4 regions of the Streptomyces sp. NPDC029526 genome follow, and region 1 is predicted to be linked to each of the others. Evidence: riboswitches for the same ligand, from Rfam matches in the RefSeq annotation. Region 1 holds a riboswitch; each other region holds the start of a gene.

The links. A riboswitch is a leader RNA that binds a small molecule or an ion and turns the genes downstream of it on or off. The one in region 1 is predicted to bind cyclic di-AMP.
Positions count from the first base shown of each region.
Region 2: linked by a shared signal. The riboswitch ahead of AB0F01_RS18205 (M23 family metallopeptidase) and the one ahead of AB0F01_RS06250 (transglycosylase SLT domain-containing protein) in region 1 are both predicted to bind cyclic di-AMP.
Region 3: linked by a shared signal. The riboswitch ahead of AB0F01_RS30365 (transglycosylase family protein) and the one ahead of AB0F01_RS06250 (transglycosylase SLT domain-containing protein) in region 1 are both predicted to bind cyclic di-AMP.
Region 4: linked by a shared signal. The riboswitch ahead of AB0F01_RS17155 (peptidoglycan DD-metalloendopeptidase family protein) and the one ahead of AB0F01_RS06250 (transglycosylase SLT domain-containing protein) in region 1 are both predicted to bind cyclic di-AMP.

Region 1 is NZ_JBEZWE010000002.1:152,147-157,442, reverse strand. It holds gene AB0F01_RS06260 (sigma-E factor regulatory protein RseB domain-containing protein) at 1-957, opposite strand, end outside; gene AB0F01_RS06255 (polyprenyl synthetase family protein) at 1,270-2,280, opposite strand; cyclic di-AMP (ydaO/yuaA leader) riboswitch at 2,837-2,999, shown strand; gene AB0F01_RS06250 (transglycosylase SLT domain-containing protein) at 3,005-3,484, shown strand; gene AB0F01_RS06245 (HAD family hydrolase) at 3,448-4,377, opposite strand; gene AB0F01_RS06240 (GNAT family N-acetyltransferase) at 4,821-5,296, shown strand, end outside.
Region 2 is NZ_JBEZWE010000007.1:118,742-124,037, reverse strand. It holds gene AB0F01_RS18220 (GNAT family N-acetyltransferase) at 1-513, opposite strand, end outside; gene AB0F01_RS18215 (HPr family phosphocarrier protein) at 691-972, shown strand; gene AB0F01_RS18210 (GntR family transcriptional regulator) at 1,378-2,073, opposite strand; gene AB0F01_RS18205 (M23 family metallopeptidase) at 2,280-3,053, opposite strand; cyclic di-AMP (ydaO/yuaA leader) riboswitch at 3,066-3,228, opposite strand; gene AB0F01_RS18200 (pitrilysin family protein) at 3,430-4,818, opposite strand; gene AB0F01_RS18195 (pitrilysin family protein) at 4,815-5,296, opposite strand, start outside.
Region 3 is NZ_JBEZWE010000031.1:1,231-6,526, reverse strand. It holds gene AB0F01_RS30375 (septum formation initiator family protein) at 19-495, opposite strand; gene eno (phosphopyruvate hydratase) at 609-1,889, opposite strand; gene AB0F01_RS30365 (transglycosylase family protein) at 2,480-3,190, opposite strand; cyclic di-AMP (ydaO/yuaA leader) riboswitch at 3,195-3,364, opposite strand; gene AB0F01_RS30360 (transglycosylase family protein) at 3,890-4,867, opposite strand; gene AB0F01_RS30355 (cytochrome P450) at 5,018-5,296, opposite strand, start outside.
Region 4 is NZ_JBEZWE010000006.1:223,329-228,624, reverse strand. It holds gene AB0F01_RS17175 (aspartate aminotransferase family protein) at 1-1,220, shown strand, start outside; gene AB0F01_RS17170 (XRE family transcriptional regulator) at 1,306-1,929, shown strand; gene AB0F01_RS17165 (DUF6126 family protein) at 1,935-2,045, shown strand; gene AB0F01_RS17160 (tyrosine-protein phosphatase) at 2,090-2,887, opposite strand; cyclic di-AMP (ydaO/yuaA leader) riboswitch at 3,290-3,456, shown strand; gene AB0F01_RS17155 (peptidoglycan DD-metalloendopeptidase family protein) at 3,461-4,405, shown strand; gene AB0F01_RS17150 (SGNH/GDSL hydrolase family protein) at 4,658-5,296, shown strand, end outside.

The DNA.
Region 1 (5,296 bases):
CTCCTCGGACTTCGGGGCCTTCCCGGGCCGGTCGGAGTCCTTGCCGGCGTGCCGCTCCGCCTGCTTCTCCAGTGCGCCCTCCTCGGTCACCTTCGCGCCCTCGGGCGGGGTGAAGTCGAAGGTCGACGCGGCGGGCCGGGCGAAGCTGACCTTGGTGAAGCCGACGTCGACGACGGCCGCGCCGCCGCTCGCCGGGGTGAGCGTGAACTTCAGCGGCATGCCGGTCTCGTGGTCCACGGCGATGCTGATCGCGCCGACCGTGGAGCCGGACTGCCGGGGCTTGACGACCAGCTTGTAGGCGTCCCGACCGGCCACCTGGGCGGTGCCGTCCACGGTCACGGAGGTGGTGTCGTCGACCGCCTTCAGGGCCTCCTCGGCGAAGTCCTTCGGGGTGGCGGGCGGCTGGTGCTCGCCGCGCTCCCCGCCGGGCTGCTCGTCGACCGTGCCGTGGAACACCTCGTCGGACTTGCTGTCGTAGCCCCAGACGTTCTTGCCGTTGTGGATGAGGCTGTACTCGTCGGAGCCGTCGAGGAGGGACAGCTTCTGCCGCTCCGGGCCGTCGGCGGCGACGCGCAGCGTGTGGGTACCGGAGGCCAGCTCGGTCAGCTTGGCGGACGGGTCGGCGGAGGATCCGTCCCCGCCCTGGCCGAGGGCACCGGAGGTGAGGCTGCTCTCCAGCCCTCCGAGGTCGGGCAGGCCGAGGTCGGTGGTGACCTTCACGGTGCCGGACAGCTGCTCCACGTCCGACTTCGCGATCTTCTCGATGAGCTGGGCGGCGGTGATGTCCGGCAGGTCGGGGTCACCGGAGCTGGCGATGGCGGGCACCAGCCCGATGGTCGCGGCCGCCACCCCCATCACCGTGACCGGGACGACGTACCGGGCGGCCCTGCGACGGGCCGGGCCGGGCTCGACGGCCGGCTCCGCGGGCGTCTGGTCGTCGGATGCGTTCGGTGCCATGTGTGCCTTACCTCCTGGTCGGCGGCGGCCTGCGTCGCGTGCTGCGCACCTGTTCACCCCGAGCCGCCGTTCTCACCCGAATCGGTGAGGACTGGTGATGTCCGTCGTGTTCCATCTGACCAAACCGCAGCGGAGGATGCGTCAGACCGCGGACCCAACTCCGTGTACTGCTGGGGTATGACATCGGGGCGCCACGGGTCCGCCTACCAGTAGGGGTCGTCGGGGGCGGGACGCGGCGGCCGGTCCGGGCCGGGGCCGGCCCGCCCGGCGCACCACGGTGCCGGACCGCACGCGGCCGGTCCGGGCCGGGGGTCAGCCCGCCCGGTGCACCACGGCGTCGCACAGCTCCGTCAGGGCCGTCCGCGCCTCGCACTCCGGCAGCGGGGCCAGCACGGCGCGCGCCTCCTGGGCGTAGCGGACGGTGTCCCGGCGCGCCTGCTCCAGGGCGGGGTGGGCGCGCAGCAGGCGCAGCGCCTCGGCGTGCCGGCGGTCGTCGGTGAGGTCGGAGTCGAGCAGTTCGCACAGGGCGAGGTCGTCGGCCAGTCCGAGCCGGGCCGCCCGCTCGCGCAGGCGCAGCACCGGCAGGGTGGCGACGCCCTCGCGCAGGTCCGTGCCCGGGGTCTTGCCCGACTCGTGGGAGTCGGAGGCGATGTCCAGGACGTCGTCGGCGAGCTGGAACGCGACGCCGAGGCGTTCGCCGTACTGGGTGAGCACGTCCACGACCGTGTCGTCGGCGCCGGACATCATGGCGCCGAACCGGCAGGAGACCGCGACGAGGGAGCCGGTCTTGCCGCCGAGCACGTCCAGGTAGTGCTCCACGGGGTCCCGGCCGTCCTGCGGGCCCGCCGTCTCCAGGATCTGCCCGGTGACGAGCCGCTCGAACGCCACGGCCTGCACGCGGACGGCCTCGGGGCCGAGGTCGGCCAGGATCTGCGAGGCCCGGGCGAAGAGGAAATCGCCGGTGAGGACGGCGACGGAGTTGCCCCAGCGGGTGTTGGCGCTGGGGACCCCGCGCCGCACGGCGGCCTCGTCCATCACGTCGTCGTGGTACAGCGTGGCCAGGTGGGTCAGCTCCACCACCACGGCCGACGGCACGATGCCGGGCGCGTAGGGGTCGCCGAACTGGGCGGAGAGCATCACCAGCAGCGGCCGGAACCGCTTCCCGCCGGCCCGCACCAGGTGCTGGGCGGCCTCCGTGATGAAGGGGACCTCACTCTTGGTGGCCTCGAGCAGCCCTTCCTCGACAGCCGTCATCCCGGCCTGGACATCGGCTTCCAGAGCCTGGTCCCGCACGCTCAGCCCGAACGGCCCGACGACGGTCACGAGGGGTCTCCTGTCTGCTGGTGTCCACTGGCGTTTACACGGTTTGTCGATAGGTCGCTGCCATCACTCAAGTCAGCGTATCCGGTCATGTTTCGATCACCGCCAGGGCCCGGGGATACGGGCCGGGCAGGAGACGATCAGGACCGGCCCGTTTTCGATCGGATGACAACAGGGAACATTTTCCGACTTTCCGGGGCGAATCTCTGCGCACTCCGGGCCACTCCTCGACATGCGCACCATCCTGCCCGTCCCGACGCCCGATTTGCCGCAATTACCAAGCGAATTCCCCTTGGCGTGAAATGCTCCGACGGCCCCCGGCCCGTGAGGTCGGTCACGCGCCACCCGACAGAGGGACGACGGGCGCGAGCCGCCGGTTCCCCGTTGCCCCGTGGCGAGTTGGGCCGTGGCGACCGCAAAGGATCAAGTGGCGCAAACCGCCCATGTCAAGATCAAGCAGCGTTTACCGTGACGGCCGCACTTGTTCCCGGCGTGTGCTCTCGCATACGTTCCGGGCCGCCGGGCGGACGCCGAATCCTGCCGCCGCCCGCACCACCCATCGACGAACTCACTCACGCACGGCAGGAGCGGGGGACCCAGGTAAGTCGCCGGGACGGCCACGCGCCGGAACGGCTCGGGGTGAAGCCGTGCCCGCAGGGGCACGGCCGGACACTCTCCCGTCCGAACCCGACAGCTCACCTCGCAGGCGTAGGAGAGGAACACAGACATGCCTGCATCCGGTCAGCTCCGCCGCTTCGGCGGTCGCCGTCTCGCCCGCACCCTCGCCGTGGCCGGCACCGGCGTCGCCGTGGCCGCCCTGCCGCTGTTCGGCGCCTCCAACGCCGCGGCGGCCACCCCGGCCGCCGCCACCGCGGCGACGGTGTACCCGAACAACCTCGACGGCTGGATCCGCGAGTCGCTGTCCGTCATGGCCCAGCACGGCATCCCCGGCTCCTACGAGGGCATCCACCGCAACATCATCCGCGAGTCCTCGGGCAACCCGCAGGCCATCAACCTGTGGGACTCCAACGCCGCCAAGGGCACCCCGTCCAAGGGCCTGCTCCAGGTCATCGACCCGACCTTCGCCGCCTACCACGTGCCCGGCACCGTCTACGACCCGTACGACCCGGTCGCCAACATCACGGCGGCCTGCAACTACGCGGCCGACCGCTACGGCTCCATCGACAACGTCTTCGGGGCGTACTGAGCCACCACCCTCCCCGCGGCGGGCGGGGACGGGACACCCGGGGCGGACGGGTGCGGCACGTGTTGGGGCACGTGCGGCACCGGCCCCCCGCCGAACAGTCGCTCGAGGACGACGGCCACGCCGTCGTCCTCGTTCGTCGTGGTGACCTCGTCGGCCACCGCCTTCAGCTCCGGGTGGGCGTTGGCCATCGCGACACCTCGGGCCGCCCAGTCGAACATGGGGATGTCGTTGGGCATGTCACCGAATGCGAGGGTGTCCGCCGGACTCAGGCCCAGGTGCCCGGCCGCCAGCGCCAGGCCGGTCGCCTTGGTGATCCCGCACGGCTGGAGCTCCACCGTGCCCGGCCCCGACATGGTGACGGTGGCCAGCGAGCCGATCACCGAACGGGCCGTCGCCGCCAGCTCGTCGTCGGACAGCACCGGGTGGCGCAGCAGCACCTTGCTGATCGGCCGCGCCCACAGGTCCGAGCGCCGCTCCACCCGCACCGCGGGCAGCGTGGGATGCGGCATCCGGTAACCCGGCTCGATCAGCGTGAGCCCGTCGACCCCGTCCTGGTCGACCGCCGCGTACACCTCCCCCGTCTCCGCCTCGATCTTGCCGAGCGCGGTCTCCGCCAGCTCCCGGTCCAGGGTCACCGACCACAGCAGCCGGTCCGTCCCCGCGTCGTACACCTGCGCGCCCTGCCCGCACACCGCGAGCCCCGTGCAGCCGAGGTCCTCCAGGAGGGGGCGCACCCGGGGGGCCGGCCGTCCCGTCACCACCAGATGCCGGGCACCGGCCCGCGTGGCCTGCGCGAGCGCGGCGAGGGTCCGGTCCGACAGGGTGTCGTCGCCGCGCAGCAGCGTCCCGTCCAGGTCGGTGGCGATGAGTGAATATGCGGTGGGTGCGGCCATGATCAGAGAATACGGACAGCGCACGCCCCCCATTCACCACGTCGGGCCCCCCGCTCCTCGCATCCGCCCCGCCCCGCCACCGCGCGCCACCCCGGCCGCACGCGCCCGACCGCCCCGTCGGGCCGGCTGCGCGCGCCCGACCACCCCGCCCCGCAGGGCCGGCCGCCCGCCGCCCGCCGCCCGCCGCCCGGTACGACGGTCTTGGAGCGTGCCCGGACCGACGGCCCCGGACCGACGGCTCCGGACCGACCGCCCCGGACCGACCGCCTCGGACCGACGGCCCCGGACCGACCGCCCCGGAGCGTGCCCGGTCGTCGACGGTTTGTGCACCAGGTGGCAAAAAGGGCAGGACGCCACCTACCGGCCATCGGTCCCCGGCGGTACCTTCCAAGGGTCCAGGGGGGACTTGATCGGGGGGTCGGGTGAACAGTGGACGCACGCGTGTGCTGAGGCCGGAGGAGCTCGGCGAGGGGGAGAGGGAACGGTGGCGTGCCCTGCGCGCCGCCGCGGACACACCGCGCAATCCGTTCATGGAACCGGAGTTCACCACGGCCGTCGGACGGGTCCGGCCGCGGGCCCGGGTCGCCGTGGTGTACGAGGGCGCGGAGCCGGCCGGCTTCCTGCCGTACGAACGGGGGCCGTGGGGGCAGGGCCGGGCGATCGGGCTGGGGGTGTCGGACTGCCAGGGAGCGATCCTGGCGCCGGGGGCGGTCCCGGACGCCCGTGAACTGCTGCGCGCCTGCTCCCTGTCCAGCTTCGCCTTCGACAACCTGGAGGCGGACCAGCCGCTGTTCGTGCCGTACGCGGCCGAGGAGCACGCCACCTACGTCATCGACGTGGAGAAGGGCTACGAGACCTACGAGTCGGTGCTGCGCACGCAGTCGCCGAAGTTCCTGAAGACCACGCTGGCCAAGGAGCG
Region 2 (5,296 bases), on a different contig from region 1:
GCGCTTCTGGGTGTACCCGGCGTCCGTGAACACCTTGATCATCTTGGTGTTGGCGGGCAGCACCTCGGCGGCGAACCGGCGGATGCCGCGCTCCCGCGCGACCGCGCCGATGTGTTCCAGCAGGGCGGAGGCGACCCCCCGGCCCTGGTGGGCGTCCTGGACGAGGAAGGCGACCTCGGCCTCGTCGGCCGGAGCGGAGGCGGGCGTTCCGTCGGCGCCGATCCGGTCGTAGCGTACGGTGGCGATGAACTCGCCGCCCACGGTGGCCGCGAGTCCCACCCGGTCCACGAAGTCGTGGTGGGTGAAGCGGTGCACGTCCTTCGCGGACAGACGCGGGTAGGGCGCGAAGAAGCGGTAGTACTTCGACTCGTCCGACACCTGCTCGTAGAAGCTGACCAGGCGCTCGGCGTCATCGACGGTGATGGGGCGGACGCGCGCGGTGCCGCCGTCGCGCAGCACCACGTCGGCCTCCCAGTGAGCGGGGTACTCGTGCCGGTCCGAGGAGGTCTGCATGGGCCCCAGCGTACGGCTCGCGCACGGCGACGGCGCGAGGCAGTCTGTGGGTGCGCGGGGCAGGGCCGAGGCCGCGGTCCGGCCGTGCGCACGGAGCGGGAGCGGGTGCCGCTCCGACACGCTTCACGATGTGGGAAACTGGTCTAGACAACCCTGAACAGCGAAGGGCAACATCACATGGCTGAGCGCCGCGTCAACGTCGGCTGGGCCGAGGGCCTCCACGCCCGCCCCGCCTCCATCTTCGTCCGAGCCGCCACGGCCACAGGCGTCCCGGTGACGATCGCCAAGGCCGGGGGCGACCCCGTCAACGCGGCCTCCATGCTGGCGGTCCTGGGGCTGGGCGCCCAGGGCGGCGAGGAGATCGTGCTGGCCTCCGACGCCGAGGGCGCGGACGCCGCTCTGGACCGGCTGGCCAAGCTGGTCGCCGAGGGCCTGGAGGAACTGCCCGAAACGGTCTGACACGCCGGACCGCGGGACGCGCCCGGGCGCGCGGACGCACGACCGCCGCGCCCGCCGCGCGCCCGGCACGGACCGCGCCCCGTCTCCCTGCCCGCCGTGCGCGCGGGGCGCGGGGCGCGGATGCGTACTGACGAGAGGCCCACCCGGGGACCCCGGGTGGGCCTTTCCGTTCGCCTTTTCTCCCGGGCAGGAGGATCTCTGACCGGACAGGGAATGCCCGGCCCGGGCATGGCCTTCCGCCCCGGACAGAATGACGCCTGCCGGGCGGACGGGGAGTCCGGACGGGAAATCCACACAGGGAATTTGCACAGGAATCTGCACAGGAAATCCACCCTAGTATTCACCAGGCTCGTGCAGGGCGGGAAAAGCCCGCGAAAGCGTTGCCCTTTTTCTACCGTGCTCGTGTTAAGCGGGCATGCTCGGAGTGTTGACGGGACGTTTCGAGGTCCTCACGCGCTCCGCGAGGTCGGCACCGGACAGCGGGCGCAGCCGATGGGCGGGGTGGGTCCGCTCCAGCAGCCGTGCGGTGGCCTCCCGGGCGCGCTCGCCGTCGCCACGGGCCACGGCGTCCACGACCAGGCCGCGGTCGGCCCACGTCTGCACCGGGTCGGGCGCTTCCTCCACCGCGTACATCCAGGCGATCTTGTGCCGCAGTCCGGTCAGGGTCGAGGCCAGCGTGGGGCTGCCCGCCGCCTGGGCCAGCGTCTCGTGGAACCAGCCGGTCAGGGAGCGCAGGTCGTCGCTGCTGCCCCCGCGGGCCCGCTGCTGTCCCAGGCGGACCAGCCCCCGCAGCACCTTCAGGTGGGCGTCGGTGCGGCGCCGGGCGGCCCGGGCGGCACCGAGGGGTTCCAGGAGCAGACTCATCTCCAGCAGGTCCGCGGCCTCCCGCTCGGTGGGCTCGGCGACGCACGCGCCCGCGTGCCGCCGGGTCACCACGAACCCCTCCGCCTCCAGCGTGCGCAGCGCCTCGCGCACCGGCACCCGGGACACGCCGTAGCGGCGGGCCAGGAGTTCCTCGGTGAGCCGGCTGCCGCGCGCATGGACGCCGGCGACGATGTCGTCGCGGATCGCGGCGCACACCGAGTGCGCGGGAACACGCATGAGCGACCTCCGGTTCGATTCCCGGGAAACGCCGCGTCGGCGGACGTCCTTTCCGTGACTCTAAAGCAATGCGCGGGATTCATTGAGGGACGGAGAACATTCCTGCTTGTTTTTCGGCCACCCTGTGCGCGTGACGCGAAAAGCCCCGGCTCGGCGAGCCGGGGCTTTTCGGGTGTTCCGGGCGCGGACCGCGGCCGGAAGGGGTGTCAGAGGGAGACGCCGTGCGCGCGCAGGTACGCGACGGGGTCGAGGTCCGAACCGTACTCGGCGCTGGTGCGCGCCTCGAAGTGCAGGTGCGCCCCCGTGACGTTGCCGGTGGAACCGGAGAGACCGATCTGCTGGCCCGGCGTGACCTCCTGGCCGACCGAGACGCCGATGGACGACAGGTGGCCGTACTGGGTGTAGGTGCCGTCGTGCATCCTGATGACGACCTGGTTGCCGTAGGCCCCGCCCCAGCCGGCCTCGACGACCGTGCCACGGCCGACGGACTGCACGGGGGTGCCGTTCGCGGCGTGGAAGTCGACCCCGGTGTGGCTGCCGGAGGACCAGACGGCGCCGCCGGTCTTGTAGCCGGTGGACACGTAGGAACCGGGGATCGGCGAGACGAACGCGTCGAGGCGCTCGCGCTCGGCCTCGCGGGCGGCGCGTTCCTGCGCCTCGCGGGCCCGCTCCGCCTCCTCGGCGGCCTTCTTGCGGGCGGCCTTCTCGGCCGCCTTGCGGGCCTCGGCCTCGGCGGCCTCGCGGGCCGCCTCGTGCTGCGCGGCGGCCTGGGCGTCGATCTGGTCGGCGACCGTGTCGCCGAGGGTGACGACGGGGGTGATGCCGGTCTGGGCCGCGGCGGGCTCGGCGGCCATCGCGGGGGCCGCGAGGGAACCGGCGACACCGGAACCGGCGAGGGCCGCGACGCCCGCGGCGCGGGCGGTGCCGCGACGGACGCGGCTGGGGCGGCGGTGCTTGCCGGCGGCGTGGGTGAACGCCATGTACAGGCTGGTCCTTTCCTTCCCTCTCGCCTACCGGGTTAGCTGACGGGTTCGGAGCAGGAAGGTCTCCTACGGACCCCCTCGCGACACGCGCGGGCGTCCGATGCACCCCTGGGGACGGTGGGTCCCCGGCTCCCCTGACTCGCGCCGTACGGGGATTCGGCGATGGCTGTCCGGTGCCGCGGGTGCGGCGCACTGCCCGACGAACAGCCCGCACGAAGCTATGCGGGAGGCCGCTCGATCCTCAAACGGATCGGGGTATTTGTAGCGCACACCACAGGGCAGACAGACATCCTCCGCCCCAATTCGGGCATACGGGCGCCCTGGTGACGTTCCCGTCACCAGGGCGCCGTGCGCGCGGAAACTGCGCGGGGTCCTACTCGGCCGCCACCACGGTCACTTCGCCGATCCCGAGGGCCTCCACGGGCGCCTTGATCTGCGCCGCGTCGCCGACGAGGACGGTCACCAGCCGGTCGACCGGGAAGGCGTTGACGACCGCCGCGGTGGCCTCCACGGTGCCGGTCGCGGCCAGTTGCCGGTACAGCTCGGCCTGGTAGTCGTCGGGCAGGTGCTGCTCCACCTGGTCCGCCAGAGTGCTCGCGACCGCCGCGGCGGTCTCGTACTTCAGGGGCGCCACGCCCACCAGGTTCTGCACCGCGACGTCCCGCTCGGCGTCGGTGAGGCCGTCGGCGGCAAGCGTGCGCAGCACGTTCCACAGGTCCTGCAGTGCGGGCCCGGTGTTGGGGGTGTCCACGGAACCGCTGATGGCGAGCATGGCCGCGCCCGTGCCGTCCGGCGCGGACCGCAGGACCTGGGCGAAGGAGCGGACGCCGTAGGTGTAGCCCTTCTCCTCGCGCAGGACGCGGTCCAGGCGGGAGGTGAGGGTGCCCCCGAGGCAGTACGTGCCGAGGACCTGGGCGGGCCACACCCGGTCGTGCCGGTCGGCGCCGACGCGGCCGATGAGCAGCTGGGTCTGGACGGCTCCCGGACGGTCGACGATCACGACCCGCCCGGTGTCGTCGGCGGTCACCGGCGGAACGGGCCGGGGCTGCCCCGGCGAACCGGTCCACGCGCCGAGGGTGTCCCCGAGCAGCGCGTCCAGGTCGATGCCCGTGAGGTCACCGACCACCACCACGGTGGCCGTGGCGGGCCGCACGTGCCGCTCGTAGAAGGCGCGCACGGCCGCCGCGTCGATGCCCTCGACGGTCTCCTCGGTGCCCTGGCGGGGGCGCGACATGCGCGCGTCGGCGGGGAACAGCTCCTTGGAGAGCTCCTTGGCCGCCCGGCGCGAGGGGTTGGCCAACTCGTGCGGGATCTCGTCGAGGCGGTTGCGGACCAGCCGCTCCACCTCGCTGTCGGCGAAGGCCGGCGCCCTCAGGGCGTCGGCGAGCAGCCCGAGGCCCTTGGTGAGCCGGGAGGCCGGCACCTCCAGGCTGAGGCGGACACCGGGGTGGTCGGCGTGCGCGTCCAGGGTGGCGCCGCAGCGCTCCAGTTCGGCGGCGAAGTCCTCGGCGGAGTGCTTGTCGGTGCCCTCGGAGAAGGCCCGCGCCATGATCGTGGCGACGCCGTCGAGACCCGCCGGCTCCGCCTCCAGCGGCGCGTCGAGGACCACCTCGACGGCGACGACCTGCTGGCCGGGGCGGTGGCAGCGCAGCACGGTCAGGCCGTTGTCGAGCGTGCCGCGCTCGGGGGCCGGGAAGGCCCAGGGCTTGGCGTCGCCCGCCTGCGGCTGCGGGTGGAAGTCCATCGGGGCGAGCTCGGTCACTTCGCCGTCTCCTCGTTCTCGTCGGTGCCGGCGGCCACGGCGGCCTGTGCGGGGTCCTCGTCCCCGGCGGCGAGGGGCTCGTAGACGAGCACCGCGCGGTTGTCGGGGCGCAGGCGGGCCTTGGCGACCTCCTGCACCTCCTCGGCCGTCACCTCCAGGACCCGGCTCACCGCGGTCAGGGCGAGCTGCGGGTCGCCGAACAGGACGGCGTACCGGCACAGTTCGTCGGCACGGCCCGCGACCGTGCCGAGCCGGTCCAGCCACTCGCGCTCCAACTGGGCCTGCGCGCGTTCCATCTCCTCGGCCGTGGGGCCCTCCTCGGCGAACCGGGCGAGCTCCTCGTCCACGGCCGCCTCGATCACCGGCACCTCGACGTCACCGGACGTCTTCACGTCCAGCCAGCCCAGGGACGGCGCCCCGGCGAGCCGCAGCAGGCCGAACCCGGCGGCGACGGCGGTGCGGTCGCGGCGCACCAGCC
Region 3 (5,296 bases), on a different contig from region 1:
GCGGTCACGGGCGCGGGGTCACCGGTCGGCGGCGTCGGCCTTGTCGACCCCGTCCCAGACGTTGGCGTACCAGGGGCGGTCGGCCGCCCGGGTGTCGGTGCGCGACCGCTTCACCGGGCCCGGGTCGACCACGACGAACCCGGTCTCGCCGGGCATGACGTAGTGCAGCCGACGGCGGATCTCCTGCTCGGCGTAGGCGTCGTCCTGCCAGCGGGCCTTGAGGTCGCGCAGTTCCTCGACGCGCTGCCGGGCCTCCTCCTGCTGCCGCTGGAGGTCGGCGATCTCGGCACGCTGGGAGACGTACTGCCGCATCGGGTAGGCGAGGGCCACGATCAGCGAGCAGACCACCAGGGCGAGCAGCGCGGCCCGGCCGGTGAGCCGGGAGCGGCGCGCCTGCCGCTTGGTCTGCGAGCGGTAGACCCGGGCCGCGGTCTGCTCACCGAGGAGCCGGATCCTGGTCGTGGTGGAGAAACGGTCCCGGTCCTTCACCGCCATGTGCCCGCCTCCGGTTCGCCGTCGTCGTCCGTGGGTCTACGTGCGTACGTCCCCGCACACGGTACGGGACCGGGGCGGGGACGTACGGACGACGCTTCCTACGGAGCGGGCGCTCAGCCCTTGAAGCGGGGGAAGGCGCTGCGGCCCGCGTACACCGCGGCGTCGTCGAGGATCTCCTCGATGCGCAGCAGCTGGTTGTACTTGGCGACACGCTCCGAACGGGCCGGGGCGCCGGTCTTGATCTGGCCGCAGTTGGTGGCGACGGCCAGGTCGGCGATGGTGACGTCCTCGGTCTCGCCGGAGCGGTGGGACATCATGCACTTGAAGCCGTTGCGCTGGGCCAGCTCGACGGCGTCCAGGGTCTCGGTGAGCGAACCGATCTGGTTGACCTTGACGAGCAGGGCGTTGGCGGCGGCCTCGTCGATGCCGCGGGCCAGGCGCTCGGGGTTGGTGACGAACAGGTCGTCACCGACGAGCTGCACCTTGTCGCCGAGCTTGGCGGTGATGGTCTTCCAGCCGTCCCAGTCGTCCTCGAACAGCGGGTCCTCGATGGAGACCAGCGGGTACGCCTCGACCAGCTCGGCGTAGTACTCGGTCATCTCGGCGGCCGTGCGCTCCTTGCCCTCGAAGACGTAGGAGCCGTCCTTGTAGAACTCGGAGGCGGCGACGTCGAGCGCCAGGGCGATCTGCTCGCCGGGGGTGTAGCCGGCTTCCTTGATCGCTTCGAGGATGAGGTCGAGGGCCTCGCGGTTGGAGCCGAGGTTCGGGGCGAAGCCGCCCTCGTCGCCGAGGCCGGTGGCCAGGCCCTTGCTCTTCAGGACCTTCTTCAGCGTGTGGTAGACCTCGGTGCCCCAGCGCAGGGCCTCGGAGAAGGACTCCGCGCCGATCGGGGCGATCATGAACTCCTGGATGTCCACGTTGGAGTCGGCGTGCGAGCCGCCGTTCAGGATGTTCATCATCGGCACCGGCAGCAGGTGCGCGTTGGGGCCGCCCAGGTAGCGGAACAGCGGCAGGTCGCTCGCCTCGGACGCGGCGTGGGCGACGGCCAGGGAGACACCCAGGATGGCGTTGGCGCCGAGGGAGCCCTTGTTGTCGGTGGCGTCCAGGTCGAACATGGCCTGGTCGATCAGGCGCTGCTCGGTGGCGTCGTAGCCGACCAGCTCCGGGCCGATCTGCTCGATGACGGCGAGGACGGCCTTCTCGACGCCCTTGCCCTGGTAGCGGTCGGGGTCCCCGTCCCGCAGCTCGACGGCCTCGAAGGCGCCCGTGGAGGCGCCGGAGGGAACGGCGGCACGCCCCGTGCTGCCGTCGTCGAGGCCGACCTCGACCTCGACCGTGGGGTTGCCTCGGGAGTCCAGGATTTCCCGGGCTACGACGACGTCGATGGACGGCACGAGCATCTCCTTCGTGGATGTGACGCGAGTGGGCAGGGCCTCGGTGGCTCTGCGAGACCGAGCCTAACCGGCTCCGGGCGATCGGCCATCCGGTCGCCCATCCCCTGGACATCCGTGGCTCGTGCCACGGAGTGCCGCGGGGGACAGAGCGAAGCTTAGATTGTTTCTTCGCGGAACAAAGACGGCCCGGGAGACCGTGACCGGAAAGTGCCCGGCCCGAAGCCCCGGGAGGAGCCAGGGAAGAGCCCGGGCGGAGCCCGGTGAGGAGTGCGGGAAGCCGTCCGGCGGGAACTGCGGGAAGCCGTCCGGCAGGGAGCCCGGGGCCGTTCAGCGAGACGCCCCGCACGGAGTTCGGCGAGGAGTCCGGGAAGCCGTCCGGCGGGGACTGCGGGAAGCCGTCCGGCAGGGAGCCCGGGCAGCCGTCCGGCGAGACGCCCCGCACGGAGCCCGGGGCGGTTCAGCGAGGCGCCCCGCAGGGGAGTCCGGGAGGAGTCCGGTCATGGCCCCGCCCCGGTGCGTACGGGGATCACGCACCGGGGCGGGGAGCCGGGGGCCAGGGGGCCGGGAGACGCGGCCCTGGGGCTGCTTCCTTACTTCAGGTGCAGCTGCTGACCCGGGTAGATGAGGTCGGCGTCCTGGACGACGTCGTCGTTCAGCTTGAACAGCTTGGCCCAGCCGCCCTTGACGTCGTGCTCCTCGGCGATGGAGCTGAGGGTGTCACCCTTGACGACCTTGTACTCGCCGTCGCCCTTCTTGACCTTCTTGCCGGTCGGGGTGGTGACGGTCTTCTTCTGCGCCGGGCGCTCGGCGGAGCGCGACGGCTTCTGCTGCTCGGTGGAGCGCTCGGCGGTGGAGCCGGTGTCCTGCTTCGGGGCGCTCTGCTGCGAGGCGCCACCCTGGTTCTGGGTGGAGCCGCCGCCGGTGTACGCGGCGCTGGACAGGCCCTTGCCGCAGACCGGCCAGGCACCCTTGCCCTGGCCCGCGAGGACCTTCTCGGCGATCTCGATCTGCTGGGCCTTGGTGGCCTGGTCGGCGGTGGAGGCGTACTTCGTGCCGCCGAAGCCGGCCCACGTGGAGGCGGAGAACTGCAGACCGCCGTAGTAGCCGTTGCCGGTGTTGATGGACCAGTTGCCGCCCGACTCGCACTGGGCGACGGCGTCCCACTCGGCGGCGGTGGCGGCGGAGGCGTTGCCGGCCGCCATCAGCGGGGCGGCGACGGCGGCGCCGGTCACGCCGGCGACGGCGATGGCGCGAGTGGCCTTGGACGGACGACGGTGCTTGCCCTTGCCGGAAAACAGCATGGTTGGATCCCCTCACCGACGCCTACGAGGTGAGCTGTCGGGTTCGGGCCGGTTGAGTTGCCCGGCCACGCCCCTCTCGGGACGCGGCTTCACCCCAAGCCGCACCCGGCGTTCAACCACCGGATCCGGCGCCTACCTTGGGTCCCCCGCTCCTGCCTACGGCGCACTGGTGCGACGACTGTTCCCGGGCTGCCACTGGCAGGATTCGGCGTGGCGGCAGCCGGGGCCCGCGATGGCGAGCGGTCACGACCGTAGACACGCGTTCGGCGGAATTTCAAAGACGATCACGGCTTCTGAGACCTATGTCTCACAAACTTTAAACCGGACATTCAGTACGAAACATGACGTCAACTGTCGCCGCCCGGAGGGCTGTTCGCCCGCCCCTTTCGCCCGGAACGCCCCCGGTCAGAAGCTTCTGACCGGGGGCGTTCCACCCAAGTGGGCTATTTCGGGACGCTGCTGGCGGCAGGACGGGAGAGGGCTGGCCATCCGCTCCCGGGAGAGAGCGGGTTCTCCCGTGGTTCCGAATAGGTTCGCCGCTGGATCCGGACGGGTTCGCCGTCGGATCCGGGCGGGTTCGCCACCGGCTCCGGACGGGTTCGCCGCTGGATCCGGGTGGACTCGCCACCGGCTCCGGACGGGTTCACCGCTGGATCCGGACGGGTCAACCGCTGGATCCGTACAAGGGGAACCGGCTCGTCACTGGTTCCAGGAGGAGAGCGGGCTCGTCCCCTGCGCCGACAGGGACGCTTCGGGCGTGGCGGACGGCTGGGCCGGAACGGCCGGGGTGGACGACTCGGCGGCGGACCAGAGGCCCAGGACGGCACTCACGCCCGGCGTCCCGCCCATCACTCCGCGCGCGGCACCGGCGTCCTGCGCCACGTAGCCGCCCTCCGGAGCGCCCGCACGGCCTCCGCCTCCGGCGACCTCTTCCGGGGCGGGCGCGCCACGGTGGCGGCCGGTGCCCTCCGAGGGGGTGCCGGCGGATGCGGACGGGGCGTCACCCTGGTCCGCACCGCTCTCCTTGCCCGCATTGCGGGATTTCTCACCCTCGGCGGAGGGGGAAGCCGGACTGGTGGGCGAGGCGGCCGGGTCGTCGGCCTTCCCGGTGGCGTCACCCGAACCGTCCGCGGTGCCGGTCCCGTCCGGGGTGCTCTGCGACGGGGAGGGGGTCGCGGACGGGGCGCCGGATCCGGACTCCGGGCCGGCGGGCGGGACCGAGGAGTTGCCCAGCCCCAGGGAGTTCGGAATGTCCGTTTCTTCCGTAGCGGCGCCGTCCTGTCCGGCGCCACCGCCGGACGAGTCGGGCTGGAGCCCCGCGACGAGACCGCAGGTCGCCCAGTCGCCGACACCCTCGGCGGCGAGCGCCTTGTCGGCTATCTCGATCTGCTGACGGCGGCTGGCCAGGTCGGCACTGGCCGCGTACTCGAGCCCGCCGTACTTCTCCCACTTCTCCTGGCTCATCTGGAGGCCGCCGTAGTAGCCGTTGCCACTGTTCTCGCTCCACGAGCCGCCGGTCTCGCACTCCGCGATCCGGTCCCACGTCTTGCCGTCGGCCGCACTGGCGCTGCCGGCCGCCAACAGCGGGAGGGCGATGGCGGAGCCGGTGACTCCGGCCGCGACGACGAAAGCCGGTGCCTGGCGGGGGCGACGGTGCCGACCGTTCCCGGAGAGCATGCGGAGACCTTTCACACGACAGCGGTTGCCACGCGGCGGACGCGAACTCACGTGCGCCACGCCGTTGATGGGTGAACGTATCGGGAAGGATCTCTTGTCACAAGTTAATGCCGCGCAGATCACGTGGAGATCACAGAGTGTGAGACTCTGTCATGTTTCCGCTGGTCGGGTCGGGGGCAGGGCCGCGCCGTCCGGTTCGCTCGGCTTTGCCGGAGGAGTGAATTCCACCGGCAGGGTGCGCAGTCCGCGCATGATGAGCCCGCCCCGCCAGCGCAGTTCGGCCGGATCCGCCGCCAGCCGGAGGTCCGGCAGCCGGGTCAGCAGCGTGGCGAGCGCGGTCTGCCCCTCCAGGCGCGCCAGCGGGGCACCCAGGCAGTAGTGGATGCCGTGTCCGTATCCCAGGTGGGGATTGTCACGCCGCGCCAGGTC
Region 4 (5,296 bases), on a different contig from region 1:
GCAACGACCACCTGGACATGCTGGCCGGCTTCGGGGTGATGGGCCTCGGGCGCCACCACCCCGTCGTCCGCAAGGCGCTGCACGACGTCCTGGACCTCTCGCCGGCCGACCTCACCCGCTTCGACTGCCAGCCGCTGCCCGGCCTGCTGGCCGAGAAGCTGCTCGCGCACAGCCCGCACCTGGACCGGGTCTTCTTCGGCAACAGCGGGACGGAGGCGGTGGAGGGCGCGCTGAAGTTCGCCCGGTTCGTGACCGGCCGGCCGCGCGTCCTGTACTGCGAGCACGCCTTCCACGGCCTGACCACCGGATCCCTGTCGGTCAACGGCGAGTCCGGTTTCCGTGACGGCTTCGCCCCGCTGCTGCCCGACACCGCCGTGCCGCTCGGCGACCTGGACGCCCTGGAGCGGGAGCTGCGCCGGGGCGACGTGGCCGCCCTGATCGTCGAGCCGATCCAGGGCAAGGGCGTGCACGAGGCGCCCCCCGGCTACCTGCGCGCCGCGCAGGAACTGCTGCACCGGCACAAGGCGCTGCTGATCGCCGACGAGGTGCAGACCGGCCTCGGCCGGACCGGTGACTTCTACGCCTACCAGCACGAGGAGGGGGTGGAGCCGGACCTGGTGTGCGTGGCGAAGGCGCTCTCCGGCGGCTACGTGCCGGTGGGGGCCACGATCGGCAAGGACTGGATCTTCAAGAAGGTGTACTCGTCGATGGACCGGGTGCTGGTGCACTCGGCCAGCTTCGGGTCCAACGCCCAGGCGATGGCGGCGGGTCTGGCGGTGCTGTCGGTCATGGAGAGCGAGCAGGTCGTGGCGAACGTGCGCGCGACCGGCGAGCTGCTGCGGTCCCGGCTGGCGGCCCTCACCGAGAAGTACGAGATGCTCGCGGAGGTGCGCGGCCGGGGGCTGATGATCGGCATCGAGTTCGGCCGGCCCCGCTCACTGAAGCTGCGCGGTCACTGGGCCATGCTCCAGGCGGCCCGCAAGGGCCTGTTCGCCCAGATGGTGGTGGTGCCGCTGCTCCAGCGGCACCGGATCCTCACCCAGGTGTCCGGGGACCACATGGAGGTGATCAAATTGATCCCGCCGCTGATCATCGGTGAGGCGGAGGTGAATCGGTTCGTGGACGCCTTCACGGCGGTCATGGACGACGCGCACCAGGGCGGCGGCCTGATGTGGGACTTCGGCAGGACGCTGGTGAAGCAGGCGGTGGCCAACCGCTGACCGCCCCGTGCGTCGGCAGCCCACAGGTTTTTGCCTGTCAGGCAAGAAATTTGCCCGCCGGGCAATACGGGTGCTGAATAGGAGCATGAGCTCCCCCGAGACAGAGCCGTCGGCCGAACGGTCCGAGGCGCTGGGTCTGGTCGCGCCGCAGTTGCGGGCACTGCGGCGCCGGGCCTCCCTCACCCTGGAAACCGCGGCCCGCGACGCGGGCCTGTCGCCCGCCCACCTCTCCCGGCTCGAGACCGGACAGCGTCAGCCCTCCCTGCCGATGCTGCTGTCCCTCGCGCGTGTCTACGGTACGACGGTCGCCGAGCTCCTCGGTGAGGCGGCCCCCGAACGGGACGCGGTGGTGCGTGCCGCCCGGATGGACCCCACCACCGCCGGAGGCTGGACCTACTGGCAGGCCGGCGGACCGGGACGCGGCATGCAGGCCCTGCGGGTGCGCGTCCCGCACGGCTCGCAGGGCGACATCGTGCGCGTGCACCCCGGCGAGGAGTGGCTGTACGTCCTGCGCGGACGGCTGCTGCTGCGCCTCGGGGAGACGCAGCACCGGCTCGACCCGGGCGACAGCGCGCACTTCGACTCCCTCACCCCGCACCGGATCGCCGCCCAGGACCCCGACGGGGTCGAGCTGCTGTTCGTACACTCCCTGTTGCAGAGCCCCACGTCGGCGCTCTGTCTCGGCCCCGCCCACGGAGACGCCTCGTGAAGAACATGGAAGAGAAGTTCCCCCGCGCCCTGTGGGTGCGCCTGTTCGTCTACGTCGTGGCGGGCCACGTCGTCGCCGGCTTCATCTACGTGCTGTTCACGGTGGGCGCGCAGTAGGACGGGCCGGGGCGGTCGCGCCCCGGCCCGGTGTGCGCGGGCGGTCAGTCCAGCAGGCGGGCGCGCAGCCGCTCCCGGGTCGCGGGGGCGAGGGCCAGGCCGCGCTCCAGGTAGGCGTCGACGCCGCCCCACGTCTCCTCGACCGTCTCCAGGGCCGCCGTCAGGTACTCCGCGCGGGCGTCGAACAACGGGTTGAGCAGGTCCATGACCTCGGGGGAGTAGGCCGAGGCGGAGTCCCCGTTGCGCTGCACCTTGTAACGGCGGTGCCGCTCGTTGGACTTCAGGTAGTCCTCGAAGATCGCGTCGCGCTCCACGCCCACCGCCAGCAGCGTCACCGCCACCGACAGGCCCGCCCGGTCCTTGCCCGCCGCGCAGTGCATCAGCGCGGGGACGCTCTCCTGCGCGAGCGCGTGCAGCACCTGGGAGTGCTCGGCGGTGCGGCCCTTGATGGTGGCCCGGTAGGAGGCGATCATCCGGTCCGCGCCCTTGCCGTCGGCGAGGATCGAGCGCAGCTGCTCCAGGTCGCCGTCGCGGACCATCCGCCAGAACTCCGCCCCGTCGGCCGGGTCGCTGAGCGGCAGGTTGACGTTGCGCACGCCGGGCAGCGCGACGTCCGGTCCCTCCAGCTTCTGGTCGGCCGCGTTGCGGAAGTCGAAGACGGTGTGCAGTCCCAGCGACGACAGGAAGGCGGCGTCCTCGGCGGTCGCGTGGGCGAGGTGGCCGCTGCGGAACAGCACCCCGGGCCGGACGCGCCGGCCGTCCACGGTCGGCAGCCCGCCCACGTCACGGAAATTGCGCACCCCGGTCAGCTCGGGCTCGGTCGACGGGACGTGCTGCGTCACGGGGGCTCCTCCCACTCGGCGTCGCCGGCGCGACTCGCCGACGGCACCTCGACGATACGACATCACCGTCCGGGAAGAAGTCCTGATTCGGCGTTTAGGGCGTTCTGTCCTTTTAGGGGATTTCGCCATAACGTGCCCCGATAGAAAGGGAGATGGGGAGGGGGCGCGTGAGCATCGTCATAATGGTGACGGCGCGTTGTCGCCATGTGCACGTAATTCCCGTGCGGCACAGGCCCGTTCGGGAGGCAGCCGGGCCGGAAGACGACGCACGGTGACGTCAATTGTCCGAGTGGATCACGGAAAAGGGCGTTCAGGGGGAACCCCTCGCTTGTCCCTTTGCGTCTTGGTCGCTTACGTTCGCCACCGATCCGGACGGACGCCTAATCCTGCCGCCGCCCGGAGCCCGCACACTCACTGACCCGTGAACGGCAGGAGCGGGGGACCCACAGGTACGACTGCCTGTTACCGGTCTTCCGGAGAAACAGGCTTGGGGTTAAGCCGCGCCCTGCGCGGCCGGGCATCTCCAGCCCGAACCCGACAGCTCACCTCGCAGGCGCCGGAGAGGAATTCGTCATGCCCGCCAAGGGTAAGCACCGCCGTCCCAGGACCCTGCGTCTCACCCGTTCCATCGCCGTCGCCGGAACCGGTGGCGCCGCTCTCGCCCTGCCGCTCCTCGGCGCCACCGGCGCCCACGCCGCCACCCCCCAGGCGGCTCCGGAGAAGGCCGTCCAGAGCGTGTCCACCGGCGCCAAGGCCGACGCCAAGGACACCGCGAAGAACGGCGAGACCCGCACCTACGTCGTGAAGTCCGGGGACTACCTGGCTAAGATCGCCGACAGCGAGAACGTCGACGGCGGCTGGAAGCAGCTCTACGCCGACAACCGCGAGGCCGTCGGCGACGACCCGTCGCTCATCCACCCCGGCCTGAAGCTGTCGATCGACGGCAAGGCCGCGCCGAGCGCCCCGAAGAAGTCCTCCTCGGCCCCGTCCGCCCAGGACGCGCCGAAGAAGAAGACCGCGCCCGCCAAGCCCTCCGCCGGCAAGAGCGAGGCCCCGGTCAAGAAGACCGCCCCGCAGTCCACGGGCGCCAACCAGGCCGCCAGTGCCTCCGGTTACACCTCCCCGGTGCCCGGCGGCGGCGTCGGCACCGGCTACAAGGTGGCCGGCGGCATGTGGTCCAGCGGCTACCACACCGGTGTCGACTTCAGCGTCCCGACCGGGACCTCGCTGAAGGCCGTCGGCTCCGGCACCGTCGTCTCCGCCGGCTGGGCGGGCGCGTACGGCAACGAGGTCGTCATCAAGCTCAACGACGGCCACTACGCCCAGTACGCCCACCTGTCCTCGCTGTCCGTCTCGGCGGGGCAGACCGTGACCGCCGGTCAGCAGGTCGGCCTGTCGGGTTCCACCGGCAACTCGACCGGCCCGCACCTGCACTTCGAGATCCGCACCTCGCCGAACTACGGCGCGGACGTGGACCCGGTCTCCTACCTGCGCTCGAAGGGCGTCGCCATCGGCTGACCCCCTCGCGCGATCTCCGCGCGGAACCTGCCTGACACGCCGCCGAAGGCCGGACCCGATCCCCGGGTCCGGCCTTCGGTGCTGCGCGGAGAAGCGGAGAGTGGAGCAGTGGAGAAGAGGGGAGAGGAGGGGAGAGGAGGGGGGGAGGAAGCGGGGGAGGAGGCAGGCGGGCGGGACGTGGCTTATCTCACCGTCCGTCAACCCTTTCCTACGGTCGCGTAGGTCACATTCGAAAAGGAATCATGGGTGACTGTGGCAGACGATTCGAAGAGTGACAGCAGAGTAGAGATCGGGTCGTACGTGGCGGTGGGGGACAGCTTCACCGAGGGAGTCGGCGACCCCGGCCCCGACGGCGCGTTCGTCGGCTGGGCCGACCGGCTCGCCGTGCTTCTCGCCGACCGCCGGCCCGAAGGCGCCTTCCGGTACACCAACCTCGCGGTGCGCGGGAAGCTGCTCGACCAGATCATGGCCGACCAGATCCCGAAGGCGGTGGACCTCGCCCCGGACCTGGTCTCCATCTGTGCGGGCGGCAACGACATCATCCGGCCGGGCACCGACCCGGACGAGGTGGCCGAACGGTTCGAGCGGGCCATCGCGGCCCTCACCGCCGTGTCCGGCACGGTGCTGGTCGCCACCGGCTTCGACACCCGGGGCGTCCCCGTGCTCCGGCGGCTGCGCGGCAGGATCGCCACGTACAACGGACACGTACGGGCCATCGCCGACCGCTACGGCTGCCCGGTGCTCGACCTGTGGTCCCTGCGCAGCGTCCAGGACCGCAGGGCGTGGGACGCCGACCGGCTCCACCTCTCGCCCGAGGGGCACACCCGGGTGGCCCTCCGGGCGGGTCAGGCCCTCGGCCTGGCGGTTCCGGCCGACCCCGAGCAGCCCTGG